Regions from separate parts of the Bacillus sp. M13(2017) genome, predicted to be linked through region 1. Evidence: a T-box and tRNA genes for the amino acid it is inferred to sense, from the RefSeq annotation. Region 1 holds a T-box; the other holds one or more tRNA genes.
What was found. The T-box of region 1 lies ahead of ileS2 (isoleucine--tRNA ligase). A T-box ahead of a tRNA ligase gene usually reads a tRNA of that ligase, here a tRNA-Ile.
Positions count from the first base shown of each region.

Region 2: it encodes a tRNA-Ile, which carries the amino acid that the T-box ahead of ileS2 (isoleucine--tRNA ligase) is inferred to sense. The anticodon was not compared.

Region 1 covers NZ_KZ268500.1:941,743-949,037, reverse strand. The annotation lists gene CGQ22_RS05555 (RluA family pseudouridine synthase) at 1-680, opposite strand, end outside; gene lspA (lipoprotein signal peptidase LspA) at 685-1,143, opposite strand; gene CGQ22_RS05545 (TraR/DksA C4-type zinc finger protein) at 1,268-1,597, opposite strand; gene ileS2 (isoleucine--tRNA ligase) at 1,754-4,519, opposite strand; T-box leader at 4,591-4,814, opposite strand; gene divIVA (septum site-determining protein DivIVA) at 4,866-5,372, opposite strand; gene CGQ22_RS05530 (YlmH family RNA-binding protein) at 5,462-6,229, opposite strand; gene CGQ22_RS05525 (YggT family protein) at 6,245-6,508, opposite strand; gene CGQ22_RS05520 (cell division protein SepF) at 6,515-6,985, opposite strand; gene CGQ22_RS05515 (YggS family pyridoxal phosphate-dependent enzyme) at 7,005-7,295, opposite strand, start outside.
Region 2 covers NZ_KZ268500.1:562,757-570,051, reverse strand. The annotation lists gene CGQ22_RS03250 (peptidoglycan D,D-transpeptidase FtsI family protein) at 1-928, opposite strand, end outside; gene CGQ22_RS03245 (MFS transporter) at 1,037-2,314, opposite strand; gene sodA (superoxide dismutase [Mn]) at 2,431-3,042, opposite strand; tRNA gene CGQ22_RS03235 (tRNA-Ile) at 3,264-3,337, opposite strand; gene yqgB (protein YqgB) at 3,580-4,338, shown strand; gene yqfZ (protein YqfZ) at 4,403-4,768, shown strand; gene ispG (flavodoxin-dependent (E)-4-hydroxy-3-methylbut-2-enyl-diphosphate synthase) at 4,933-6,036, shown strand; gene CGQ22_RS03215 (Fur family transcriptional regulator) at 6,116-6,529, opposite strand; gene CGQ22_RS03210 (metal ABC transporter permease) at 6,543-7,295, opposite strand, start outside.

The DNA.
Region 1 (7,295 bases):
CATTCTACAAGTGTAAAGTCTTTAAAGCGTTCTAACACTTGGAAGTGCGTAACAGCGTTCTTACCATTTTCATCAACTGTCATACTTTGACGCTCTTTCTTATCACGAGCAATCGGAGCATCAATCGTTCCCTTATCATGCGGAATCACACCGTGTACAATCGCTTTGTAACGTCTCGTTACTGTTTTTGCTACAAGCTGATTTACAAGCGATTCATGTGCCATATCATTTTTAGCAACCATTAATAGTCCAGATGTATCTTTATCAATACGATGCACGATACCTGGACGCATTATACCGTTAATGCCTGATAAGTCTGTACAATGGTGCATGAGGCCGTTTACAAGTGTACCACTTGTATGCCCTGGTGCTGGATGTACAACCATACCACGTGGCTTATTTACAACAAGCACATCTGCATCTTCATAATAAATTTCTAAATTTAAATCTTCTGGTTGAATATCTAACTCTTCTGGTTCAGGAATTGTTACTGTAATTTCATCTTCTTCTTTTACTTTATAATTTCCTTTTACAGCTTTCCCGTTTACTGTCACAACGTCATCTTTAATCCATTGCTGCACTTGCGTACGTGACCATTCGTTATTTATCCCTGCAACGAATTTATCAATTCGCTCGTTTTTTTGCTCTGCTGCAACTGTTACTTGTACTACTTCACTCATTCAATTACTCCTTCGCTTTCTTGCCTTCTAATAATGTTTGAATAATAATTAATACAACACCAATACATAATGCTGAATCAGCTATATTGAATACTGGATAGTTGTACGAGAAAATATACACGTGAATGAAATCCACTACTTCTTGTCTAAATACACGATCAATAAAGTTACCAATTGCCCCGCCCAAAATTAGGCCTAACGAAATACCTAGAAGCTTGTCTGTTTTCGCATACTTTTTCATATAAAATACAATAAATACTACAAAAACAACTGTAATAATGTAGAAGAACCACATTTTATTTTCTAAAATACCCCAAGCAGCACCTCTATTTCGATGTGATGTTATGTATAATACATTGTCGATAATTGGAATACTCGTACCCAATTCCATGTTCTTTACAATTAACCACTTCGATATTTGATCGATAGCAATGACGAATAACGCTATTACATAATATATCATTTTCATTTCCCCCACAAAGACAGTGTACCTCAAAATTTTAGCATAGCTGCTACCTTTTCACAATGAACCTTTATAGAAGAATAAAATAAATTAAAAAAAGGTAATATAATATCGTTGTGCGTATTCATACATTTACCTTTTCATAAAAGAATTCATGAATCGTACGGGCAGTCGGCATTGTCTTCATTTGCTTTGTCGAAATTAATCTCCCCGTCTCTTCACAAATACCATACATGTCTATTTCCATCTTAAATAATGCGCGTTCTACATCCTTTAAATCCTCTTTTATATCATGTAATAGCAATTTTTTCTTTATCTCTTCCTTAATTTCATATCCAAGTTCTTGGCTGAACTCGACATCATATTTGTGCATTACTTCTTTAGCTAGTCTCTCTTGCAACTCTTTTCTCATCAATTGCAATTCTTCTTTTATTTCCATGTAAATTTCATTCACGTGTACATTCCTCCTAGCTGTAATGTACAGTTAGTGTGTCCGAAATTTATTTGCTTACCTCACACACATTTTTCCTTCACAGGAAAGAGTCTGAAAGTGATTTTGATATACCATCAACAAAAAAACTGACTGCATCAATAGCAGTCAGCTTTTTTATTATTTTACATAGTTTTCTTTAACAACTGTTGCACAACGCTCACATAATGTTTCATGTTCAGTATCTTTACCAATTGTTTCTGAAACTACCCAACAACGTTCACATGTTTCACCAGTTGCTTGGGCAACAACAACCGCTGTATGTTCATACTTCGGTGCATCTGCTGGCGCTTCATCCATCATACCACCAAGTTTATACTCAGAAACGATGAATAATTGCTTTAAGTCTTCGCTAATAGACTCCAACATAACTTTCATTTCTGCAGTTGGATATAGTGTAATGCTTGCATTTAATGACTTACCGATTACTTTTTCATTACGAGCTACTTCTAGTGCTTTTAACACGTCATCACGTAATGTCATAAATGCATCCCATTTTGTTTTTAACGCTTCCGCGTCATCTAATTGTACAGCTTCTGGCATATCAGTTAATTGTACACTTTCTTCTGTTACGCCTGGAATATATGGCCATACTTCATCAGCTGTATGCGGTAAGATTGGTGTTACAAGTTTCGTTAACGCAACAAGAACATCATATAATACAGTTTGAATTGCACGACGATCTTCGTGGTTTGCACCTTCAATGTATAAAATGTCTTTTGCAAAGTCTAAATAGAATGAACTTAAATCAATTGTACAGAAGTTATGAATTGCATGATACACAGCAGCGAAGTCGTATGTCTCATATGCTTCTTTAACTTTTGTAATTAAGTCATTTAATTTCACTAACATGTAACGATCTACTTCACGAAGTTCAGCTACAGCTACTGCATTTTCACTTGGATTAAAGTCGTCTAAGTTTCCTAATAAGAAACGGAATGTGTTACGGATTTTACGATACACTTCTGCTACTTGTTTTAAAATATCATCTGAAATACGTACGTCAGATTGATAGTCAACAGAAGATACCCATAAGCGTAAAATGTCTCCACCTAATTGATCCATAATTTTCTTCGGTACGACGATGTTTCCAACCGACTTACTCATTTTACGTCCTTCACCGTCTAGTACGAAACCGTGGCTTAATACGCCTTTATATGGTGCTTTACCTGTTACAGCAACTGCTGTTGATAATGAAGAGTTAAACCAACCACGATACTGGTCAGATCCTTCTAAATATAAATCAGCTGGACGCTGTAAATCTTCGCGCTCTTCTAATACCGCTTGGTGAGAAGAACCTGAATCGAACCATACATCCATGATGTCTGTTTCTTTACGGAATTCGCCATTTGGGCTACCCGGATGTGTAAACCCTTCTGGTAATAGATCTTTCGCTTCACGCTCGAACCATACGTTAGAACCGTGTTCACGGAATAAATCTGCTACATGGTTAATTGTTTCATCCGTAATAATTGGATCACCATTCTCAGCATAGAATACCGGAATTGGCACACCCCATGCACGCTGACGAGAAATACACCAGTCACCACGGTCACGAACCATATTATGAAGACGAGTTTCTCCCCATGCTGGTACCCATTTTGTTTCCGCTACAGCTTCTATTAATTCTTTACGGAATGCTTCAATAGACGCAAACCACTGTGCTGTCGCACGGAAAATAATTGGTTTTTTCGTTCTCCAATCATGTGGGTATGAATGTGTAATGAATGTTAGTTTCAGTAACGCGCCTACTTCTTCTAATTTTTCTGTAATTGGTTTGTTAGCTTTATCATAGAATAAGCCTTCAAATCCAGGTGCTTCATTTGTTAACACACCTTTATCATCGACTGGGCAAAGTACTTCTAATCCATACTTTTTACCAACAACGAAGTCATCTTCCCCGTGTCCTGGTGCTGTATGAACACAACCTGTACCTGCATCTGTTGTTACGTGATCTCCTAGCATAACTAATGAATCACGATCGTAGAATGGGTGTTTTGCAACTGTGTACTCAAGTTCGCTACCTTTTACTGTTTTCACAACTTCAGCATTTTCCCACTCTAACGTTTTTGCAACTGTCTCAAACAGCTCAGAAGCAATGATATATTTCTCATCATTTACTTTTACAATGCTATATTCAAGCTCTGGGTGAACAGAAATACCTAAGTTTGCAGGTAATGTCCAAGGTGTTGTTGTCCAAATGATGTACTTTTCATCACCTTCTAATACGTTCTTTCCATCTTTTACAGGGAATGCTACGTAAATAGATGCTGATTTTTTATCTTGATATTCAATTTCAGCTTCCGCTAAAGCAGATTCACTCGTTGGAGACCAGTAAACTGGTTTTTGACCTTTATAGATATAACCTTTTTTCGCCATGTCACCAAACACTTTAATTTGTTGTGCTTCATAAGCTGGCTCTAAAGTAATATATGGATTATCCCAATCTGCACGTACACCTAGACGCTTAAATTGTTCACGTTGACGTTCTACTTGTTCATATGCATACTCTGCACATAACTTACGGAACTCAGCAACTGTCATTTCTTTACGTTTTACACCTTTATTTGTTAAAGCTTGTTCAATTGGTAAACCGTGCGTATCCCATCCTGGAACATATGGTGCACTAAAACCAGTCATTGATTTATAACGAACAATAAAGTCTTTTAATACTTTATTTAATGCATGTCCCATATGAATGTCACCATTCGCATATGGAGGTCCATCATGCAATACAAATAAAGGACGACCTTTTGTATGTTCTTGTACTTTTTCGTAAATATTCATTTCAGCCCATTTTTCTTGCATTGCAGGCTCACGTTTTGGTAAATTCCCACGCATTGGGAACTCAGTTTTTGGCATCAGTAATGTATTTTTGTACTCCATGCTCAATTCCTCCTTACATGTATAAAAGAAATACTTAAAAAACGGAATAAAAAAGAGACCTTCTCATCCCAAAAAGGGACGAGAAAGTCTCCCGCGGTACCACCCTAGTAGATCATATACATATGTATAGAATCCTCTTTATATTCTTAACGCGAATACACGCCTACGCTTACTCTATTTGTTCAGCGCGGAACTCCAGGGTGATATTCCCACTATCTCCTTATCCTGAGCTTACACCATCCTCAGTTCGCTATATAAGGTTTGAAAAGGTACTTATCCCTATCTTCGTTTTTCTTAATAAATATGTTGTTTAAAATTATATGTAATAATGAGAAAAACGTCAAGCTTACACTGTTTCTTCTTTTTTCAACAGTTCATCTACTTCGTCTTCTAATTCAATTAGTTTATCCCAATCATCGTTGTTTAACATCTCAAGCTGTGTTTCTAATAACATACGGAAACGAGTTCGGAATACTTTCGCTTGTTTCTTTAGCTCTTCAATATCAAAAGCAACTTTTCTTGATTTTACTAATGCTTCGTTAATAATACGATCAGCATTCTTTTCAGCTTCACGCACAATTAATTTCGCTTCTTTTTGCGCATTACGTTTTACTTCTTCCGCTGCTTCTTGTGCAACAACGATAGATTTGTTTAACGTATCTTCAATATTAGAGAAATGATCTAACTTCCCTTCTAACTGCGCAACTTTTTCTTCTAAAGCTTTTTTCTCACGAATGACCAATTCATAATCTTTGATAATTTGATCAAGAAACTCATTTACTTGATCTTCATCATAGCCACGGAATCCGCGACCAAATTCTTTGTTATGAATATCTAATGGTGTTAACGGCACAACGCCACCTCCAAGTAGTTATCTAAATTTCCTCTTTCAATTATATCTTTTCTTCGACAAAATAGGAGGATTTCCTTCTAAAAAACCAATCATTTTAGTATACCATACAAAATTCTCCATTTGTCGCGTTTTGTTCTACCTTCTACAGAAAATAATTTACTTCGGCCATATCCTCTAACAGAAAAAACATCTCCTGGATAACATTCATACGAAGTTTGCTCCACTGTTTTCCAATTGACTTTTACTAAACCATTTTTTATGAAAGGTTGTACTTTCTGTCTAGATAAATGTAACATTTCAGCTAACATAACATCTAAACGAAGTGAAGAAACCGTTCCAGATTTCTCTCCCCACGTTTCATGTATCTGTAGAATTTTTTCTCCTTGCACTGACGCTAAAGAGACTTTTACTTTCCCTATTGATTGTAAGTTCATCTCAATATACGATACAATTTCTTTCGCAACTACAATTTGGGCACGATTTTCTTGCAGCAAAATATCACCACATTTTTCTCTTGTTAAACCAAGAGACATAAATGTACCTAATATTTGCCTATGTTCTAGCGTATAAAACTTGGAAGGATAGTCAATTTCTAATACTTCTACTTGAAATTCTTCTTCATTTAATTCTAGATAGTCTGGATAAATAAGTGCTCTTTTACGCTCTGCATTAGGCGTTGCACCACCAAATTGCACAGCAACATCACCTTGTCCTATTACCATAGAAACAATTTGTTGTTGCCTAGGATCAAGAAAATCCGTTAACTTCACTTGATGGTACTCCGCCGCTCGCTTCCACTCTAGCACTTTATCCACAAAGACCTCCTCATCAGGCCTAAAATGTTCGTAGATGCTCATGTATTTACCTTCTTACTATAAGAAATAGCTTAATAAACTGAACAAACCAGTTTTAGCAAGTTTCAACGCAAAGATTGCAACGATTGGAGAAATATCAATCATTCCAAGCGGCGGAATAAAGCGGCGGAATGGTTCTAAATACGGTTCACAAATACGTGCCAGGAACTCTCCAAAAGATGATTCCTTTGCACCAGGAAACCATGATAGGAGAATGTAAATAATAAGTGCCCACGAGTAAATCTCGATAGCATAACTTAACACTATAAAAACTGTTGTCATGGCGTATTACCACCTCTTTATATTTGTTTCTTCTTCTTCACCGAATAACTCTGAAATTGCACCAACAATATCTACATTTTCAGGTGTACACATAAATGTTTTCGGTCCTATTTTTTGAATGTCCCCGCCTATAGCGTATACAGTACCACTTAAAAAGTCAACGATACGCACCGCTTGATCAGTAGACATTCTCTGCAAATTAATTACAACAGCTCGTCTACCTTTTAAGTGGTCCGCAATCCCTTGCGCTTCCGAATATGTGCGTGGTTCTAATAAAACAACTTTTGAAGATTGTTTTGCTGTTTCAATACTAACAACATTTTGCTTCGGTTGTGCTTTCGGAAACGTAACGTCTTGTTGTTCTGGTGGATCTTGCTGCTTTTTCATGTCTGTTTGCTCCTTTTCATAACCATATTGAGCTGCTTCTTTTTCTTCCGGTGTATCAAAAAAGAAGTATTTTACTTTTGACCAACTCATAATAAGATTCTCCTTCCTTTTACGCTTTTCCTACTAAAATCGTTCCCAAACGAATATATGTAGCCCCTTCTTCAATTGCAATCGTGTAATCGTTGGACATTCCCATTGATAATTCTTTACATGGCGCATGTAATAACTCTAGCTCCTGCACCTCTGTTTGCAGCATACGTAATTCCTTAAAACAGCGTCTGATTTCTTCCTCTTCTTCTGTAAATGGAGCCATCGTCATTAGTCCAACCACTTCAATTTTATCGAATTCTTGCAAACTTTGAATAAAAGAAACAACCTCTTCTATTGCCAATCCTTGCTT
Region 2 (7,295 bases), 380 kb from region 1:
TACCACTTTGTCCTTTTGATACATTAATCGTTTCTAAAATATTACCGTTTTTATCTGTAACATTTCTAACTTCTGCTTTCGTACCGTGCAGACTATCTTCATACTGTTGTTCAAGATAACTTTTTCCTACTCGGTCATTTCGATTATAATCACGAACAAGATAGTAATCTAGTCTTTCTCTCGGTAAGCCTTCATCAGATGTCGACACCCCACCAAGTACACTTCGGAATAAATCATCGTACGTATATTTTCGCTCCCAATCAACATTCGTATCTACACCTGGTAATGCTGCTAGGTTTTCACTAATAATCGAATATTCCTTTTCTGTAGCATCCTTTTTAATAACTTGAGGTGTCATTGCATATCCGCCGTCCATCTTACTTTTAATCGCTAGTATTTCTAGATCTTTTGCGGATAATTGATTAATCTCTTCTTCTGTTACACGACTTCTCTGACGCTCGTCTAATTCTTTATCATCAATTTTTTTATCTTTAAACTCTTGACGATCTTTATTCGTAATTTTTTCTTTAGCTTCCTCTTTATGCATAGCAAGCCAATAATCTTTTTTATCGCGATCTGTTAATTTATCTGTCGGTACTTCAATCAAATCTGCTAGCTTTTTCGCTGTTTCTAAGCGATCTTCTGCAGTTGATCCTTTCATTTTTGTAAATGTAATAGTACGAACGGCTGCATTATCTACTACAGGTCGCCCATAACGGTCAAATATTTTCCCACGCGGTACAGGATTACTTATCGTTGAGTTTTCTTTCTTCTCCACTTCATTCTTATATTCTTCACCGCGAACAATTTGTACATATCCGAGCCTTACAATAACCGCGGAGAACATTAAAAACACGCAGAAAAACAGCACGTTTAACCGAAAAGGAACGTGGGTCTTTTTCTTATTTTGCTTCTGCTTCTTGCTCATACAAACCCCCTCTACCAACAGCTATGTAATGTGAAAGGGACACCTTCTACAGGTGTCCTCACTGCTGTCTTACATCTTTTTCTATTCTAGCATAAAACAAACGAGAAGTTAACCTTCTGGTTCAGTTTGGTTTTGCGCGTTCCCTTGCGTTACAACACTTGTTTTACTCGCATTTCCCTCATCATATTTGACATTTTTAACTGCAAAATAAATAAGAAAATGTCCAGCACCTAAAATACATAATAAGTAAGGTAAACTTTTTTCAGGTGGAAAGAATAGTACAGCACATAAAAAACTTAAAATGGAACAGATTCTTCCGGCGTTTAACCACAGCTCCCGAACAACGACATATTCCACACGCCATTCTCTCGCATTTTTCGCTCTACCAATTACGTCATATGTCATTGATCCGTACGGAACAAGTAAAATAGGATATGCAACCGCAATACATGCCGCATAAATAAGTAATTTCGTGTATGTAACATTGAAAATGACTAAAAAGACGACAGCATATAAAATAATGCCCCCAAGTAAAATTGCTTTTTTTCGCCACTCTTTCTTTAACATACGAGCAACTAAGTAATAACATACAAAGGATACAGCAGAGTTAACTAAACTGTATTTTCCTAATGCGAACTCACTATTAGTTGCTAAATAAACATATACTGAAATGACAAAAATAAACGTTCCTTCTCTCAATCCTTGGAAAAAATGAGCTCGTGTAATCTTTCCCCAATTTTTATCAATCCGTCGTTCTTTCAATACTTGCACGATTTCATAACGCCCTTCACATTCTCTTTTAGATAAAAAGAAGCTTAAGACGACAGCAATTGCAAATAGAACTAATGAAAGAAAGAATATAACAGTATAACCACTCCATTTCTCCATACGTGAAATTGTGTATCCTGCTGCTATTGGTCCGATCATCCCAGAGAAGGATGTAAGAAGTCCAAGAAACCCATTAAAGAAATCTCTTGTTTCTGGTTCTGTAATTTCAAATGTTAATAAGTTAAAAGCCAACCAGTAAAAACCGTATCCTACTCCTAAAAGAGCCCCCATTAATAAAATATACTGAGAAGCACTTTTTCCTGCTACTAAGACAACGATAAAAAAAATTGCGAGCGTTCCTACCCCTATCCGTAATAAAATCGAGCGATCGATACGTTTCGCTAATTTCCCCCCTACAAGAAATGTGAGAGGCTGTAATACCACGCTGGCTAAATTATACAAGCCAAGATTCACATAATTTTGTGTTTGTTTCCATAAATAAATATTTACAAACGTATTCGATAAAGAAATTGCGAGCGTGTATAAACCTCCTATAAGGAGCAATAACACTAAATCCCGATTCACTTCAACGTCACCAATTATATGTTTCCATTTCATACACAACTCTCCTTTACTTCATGTTCTAGTCTTCCAAAGACAAGCCCAATTATGTAAAAGGAAAGCATAGAAAAAAGCTAGGGGCTCTCCCCTAGCTTTTTCTATATTTATTACAATTATTTTGCTTCTTGGTAACGTTTTTCAGCAGCGTTCCAATCTACAACGTTCCAGAATGCACCGATGTAGTCTGGACGACGGTTTTGGTAGTTTAAGTAGTAAGCATGCTCCCAAACATCTAAACCGATAACTGGCGTTTTACCTTCAGTTAAAGGAGAATCTTGGTTTGGAGTGCTTGTTACTTCTAACTCACCATTGTTTACTACTAACCAAGCCCAACCAGAACCGAAGCGAGTTGCGCCAGCTTTTGCGAATTCTTCTTTGAATGCATCGAAGCTACCGAATTTTGCTTCAATTGCAGTTGCAAGTTCACCTACAGGTTGTCCTCCGCCGTTTGGAGATAGGATTGTCCAGAAGAATGTATGGTTAGCATGTCCGCCACCATTGTTACGTACTGCTGTACGGATTGCTTCTGGTACTTCGTTTAAGTTCGCAACTAATTCTTCTACGCTTTTGTCAGCTAATTCTGCATGACCTTCTAAAGCAGCGTTTAAGTTTGTAATGTACGTGTTGTGATGTTTTGTATGATGGATGTTCATTGTTTCTTTGTCAAAGTGAGGCTCTAAAGCATCATACGCATAAGGTAAATTTGGTAATTCGTGTTTTGCCATTGTTATATTCCTCCCAGTTTATGTATTGCCACTTAAGTGACATACAACTTCATTCTACCCTAATTGCCATAGGGTGCAAACAAATAAATCACATTGTCTTGCTATCATTAAAGTAGCAAAATTCCCACTTCTTTTCAATTAAAATGCTCATATATTCCGTAAAAAAAGCTTCCTTCTACAAGGAAGCTTCCTGCTAACATAATAAACATGTGAAATGGATATGGACCCTGTAGGACTCGAACCTACGACCGGACGGTTATGAGCCGTCTGCTCTAACCAGCTGAGCTAAGGGTCCACAATTATGTATGTAACAACATATCAAATAAAGGAATTCCTATCGGATATGCCCTTTAAGAAAGGTAAGATAAATTTACCATATAGAAAAGAAAAGTGTCAATTGTATTTTTCTTATTTAAAAGAAGAAAGTTAATAAAAAGAAATTTAGTTATCTCCACTATATGTAAATATAATATATCTTGAGATTCTCTAGATTCCTACGTTACAATGATTTTATACATACATAAAGGAAGTGAATCTATGTCCATATTTACCCAATTCGTAAAAAGCATATACTCGCCTAAAGATATGGCGCTATTCCGTTTTCAAAAAATCGGTAAAACCATTTTGTATATTATGCTACTTTGCTTAATTACTACTATTCCAAGAACTTTTTTGTACGGTAGTTTTATCCAGGATGGTGTAGGCATGGTAAATCAAGTCATCGATAAAGATTTACCTGATTTTAAAATTGAAAATGGCGAACTAAAAGCCGATATTGATCAACCTATTGAAAAAGAAGAAGGAAATGCACTTTTCGTATTTGATCCAAATTCAACAGACCTAGAAAAATATCAAAATAAAACAGGTTTATTTGTTTTAAAAGATAAAGTAGTCTCTATGGGAAATGGTCAAACACAAACGTATTCTTATAACGATTTGTTAGGTGCATCTCTTGAGAAAAAAGATCTACAAGAATTTATTTCTTTATTCGATAATATTTACCCAATTTTATTATTTGTTATTGGATTTTTAGTGTACCTATTCCAATTATTCATCACTTTTGTAGGCGTGACTTTACTTGCGTTCATCGGTTCTGCTATGAGCGGTCAACGTAAACTATCCTATAAACAAGTTTGGACACTAACTGCATATAGCTACACAATCCCAACCATTTTCTTCATGATTATGGATTTATTCAAAATCGTCGTACCTGGGGCAACGTTCATTTATATCGCTGTTGTTTTAATCGTTCTATACTTAACGATTAAAGAGGTACCCAAACCGAAAGAAAAATAAAAAATGCCTAAATAGGCATTTTTTTTTTGGACAAGCATATATTCCTAGCAAAGGAGTGAAGAATATGAAGAGATTAGGTATATTCCTATTCGTGCTTGTTCTCGGTTATATATTTTATTACGATATAAAAATCGGTACTTTACCGATGTTAAGTGCATATAAAAAAACAACTACTGCTCAAACGATTAAAAAAGAAAACACAGACAGCCAACAAAATAAAGAGAACAAAACAGAAAAAGAAACGGATGTATCTTATAAAACAATTGAAGTAAAAACTGGTGAGACAGTTCTTTCTATTACAGAACAAATTAATAAGAAAAAAATTCCTTCCATAGAAAAAGTCATTGACGACTTTAAACAATTAAACAAAAGTACATCTGCTACAAAAATACAAATTGGAAAGTCTTATAAATTCCCCTTATATCAATAAGCTATCACTTAATCCTTGTCAATTACATAAAGGCGCTGATACAATAGTAAAAGTGAAACTGAGTACTTCGGTTTCTATAGCCCTATATCACGTATACTATCATTGATATGAGGGACTAAATAAGAAACTTCTTTTATAAGGAGAGCGATCTATTCGTGAATGAAATGACTCATCGTACAAAAACACGTCCAGTTAAAGTCGGTAATTTAACAATCGGCGGTAATAATGAATTAATTATACAAAGTATGACAACAACAAAAACACATGATGTTGAAGCAACAGTTGCTGAAATCAAGCGTTTAGAAGAAGCCGGCTGTCAAGTCGTGCGCGTTGCCGTTCCAGATGAACGCGCAGCAGATGCTATTGCTGATATAAAAAAACAAATCAACATTCCACTTGTTGCTGATATTCATTTTGATTATCGCCTTGCTTTAAAAGCAATTGAAGGTGGCATCGATAAAGTACGTATCAATCCAGGTAACATCGGTCGTCGCCATAAAGTAGAAGCTGTTGTAAATGCAGCAAAAGAGCGCGGTATTCCAATCCGTATTGGTGTAAACGCTGGTTCATTAGAGCGTCACATTTTAGAAAAGTACGGGTACCCAACTGCAGATGGTATGGTCGAGAGCGCGCTACATCATATTAAAATTTTAGAGGACTTAGATTTCCACGATATTATCGTATCTATGAAAGCCTCTGATGTTAACTTAGCAATCGAAGCATATGAGAAAGCTGCTCGCGCTTTTGATTATCCATTACATTTAGGTATTACAGAATCTGGAACATTGTTTGCCGGAACTGTAAAAAGTGCTGCTGGTCTTGGAGCAATCTTAAATAAAGGCATCGGAAATACATTACGTATTTCATTAAGTGCTGATCCAGTTGAAGAAGTAAAAGTTGCTCGTGAACTATTAAAATCATTCGGTCTTGCATCTAACGCAGCAACACTTATCTCTTGTCCAACTTGTGGTCGTATTGAAATCGATTTAATTAGCATCGCTAACGAAGTGGAAGAATACATCTCTACACTTCAAGTACCAATTAAAGTCGCGGTACTTGGTTGCGCTGTAAATGGCCCTGGTGAAGCTCGTGAAGCTGATATCGGTATTGCCGGTGCACGTGGAGAGGGATTATTGTTCCGTAAAGGGCAAGTCGTTCGTAAAGTACCAGAAGAAACAATGGTAGAAGAACTGAAAAAAGAAATCGACGTAATTGCTGCTGAAATGGCTGCTGAACGAGAAAAAGAAAAAGAGACGCAAGAACAATAAAAAGAAGGTTGCCACAATATTTGTGAGCAACCTTCTTTTCTACGTAAAAAAGCTCGTCAGTTATATAACCGACGAGCTTTTACTTTGCACATTTTGGACAACGACCATATATTTCAAACTTATGACCCGTTACTTCATAACCGGTAAAATCTTTATTCATAAAATCCATTGGGCAGGAAGTAATCTCTTTCGTTCCTCCACAATCCAAACAAATAAAATGATGATGATGTTCCATAATAGAACAAGTAAAACGAAAATGTTTTTCACCATTTAATTCCGTTTGTTCTAAAACACCAATCTCAGCAAAAACTGTTAAGTTACGATAAATCGTATCAAAACTAAGCCCTGGATAATCATCTTTCATATGCTCTAAAACATCTTTCGCAGTTAAATAACGATTATGTGCTGCAAATAATCTGAGCATCTCTTCTCTTTTTCCAGTATGTTTGTATCCTTTTTCTTTCATTAGGCGTAAAGCTTCTGTTAGATTCATACCTATCCCTACTTTATGCAGTTTTTTTCTTCTTCCATAAAATCGCACCGATTAAAATAAGAACTGCTATCATAACAATTGTACCACCTGGCGCTAGATCAAGTTGATACGAAGCAAACATTCCACCAATTACTGCAATTTCACCAAATAAAATGGAAAAGAAAATTGTTTGTTTAAATCCTTTAGCAATACGAATACTTGCTGCAACTGGTAACGTCATTAATGATGATACGAGAAGAACCCCTACTACACGCATTGATACTGCAATGACAAGAGCAACTAATATAATGAAAATAAAGTGAATCCATTTCGCTCTTAAACCAGTTGATACTGCGTATTCCTCATCAAATGATAATAGAAACAGCTCTTTATATAATAAAATAATTGTCGCAACAACAACAATTGCTACAATCCCAATAATAATTAAATCTGTACTTGTTACAGCACTGACACTACCAAATAAATAACTAAATAAGTCTGTGTTAAATCCATTTGCAAGTGAAATGAAAATAACTCCAACCCCCATCCCTGCCGAAAGGATAATCGGAATTGCTAATTCTTGATAGTGCTTATATACAGTTCGTAACTTTTCGATTAGTAGCGCTCCACCAATCGAGAAAATCATCCCCATATATAAGGGGTTTAAAAATCCACCTGTAAAAATGGTTTTTTCAAGTAATAAACTTGCTGCAATACCCGATAACGTCACGTGACTTAATGCATCCGCAATAAGAGATAAACGACGAATAACAACAAACACACCAAT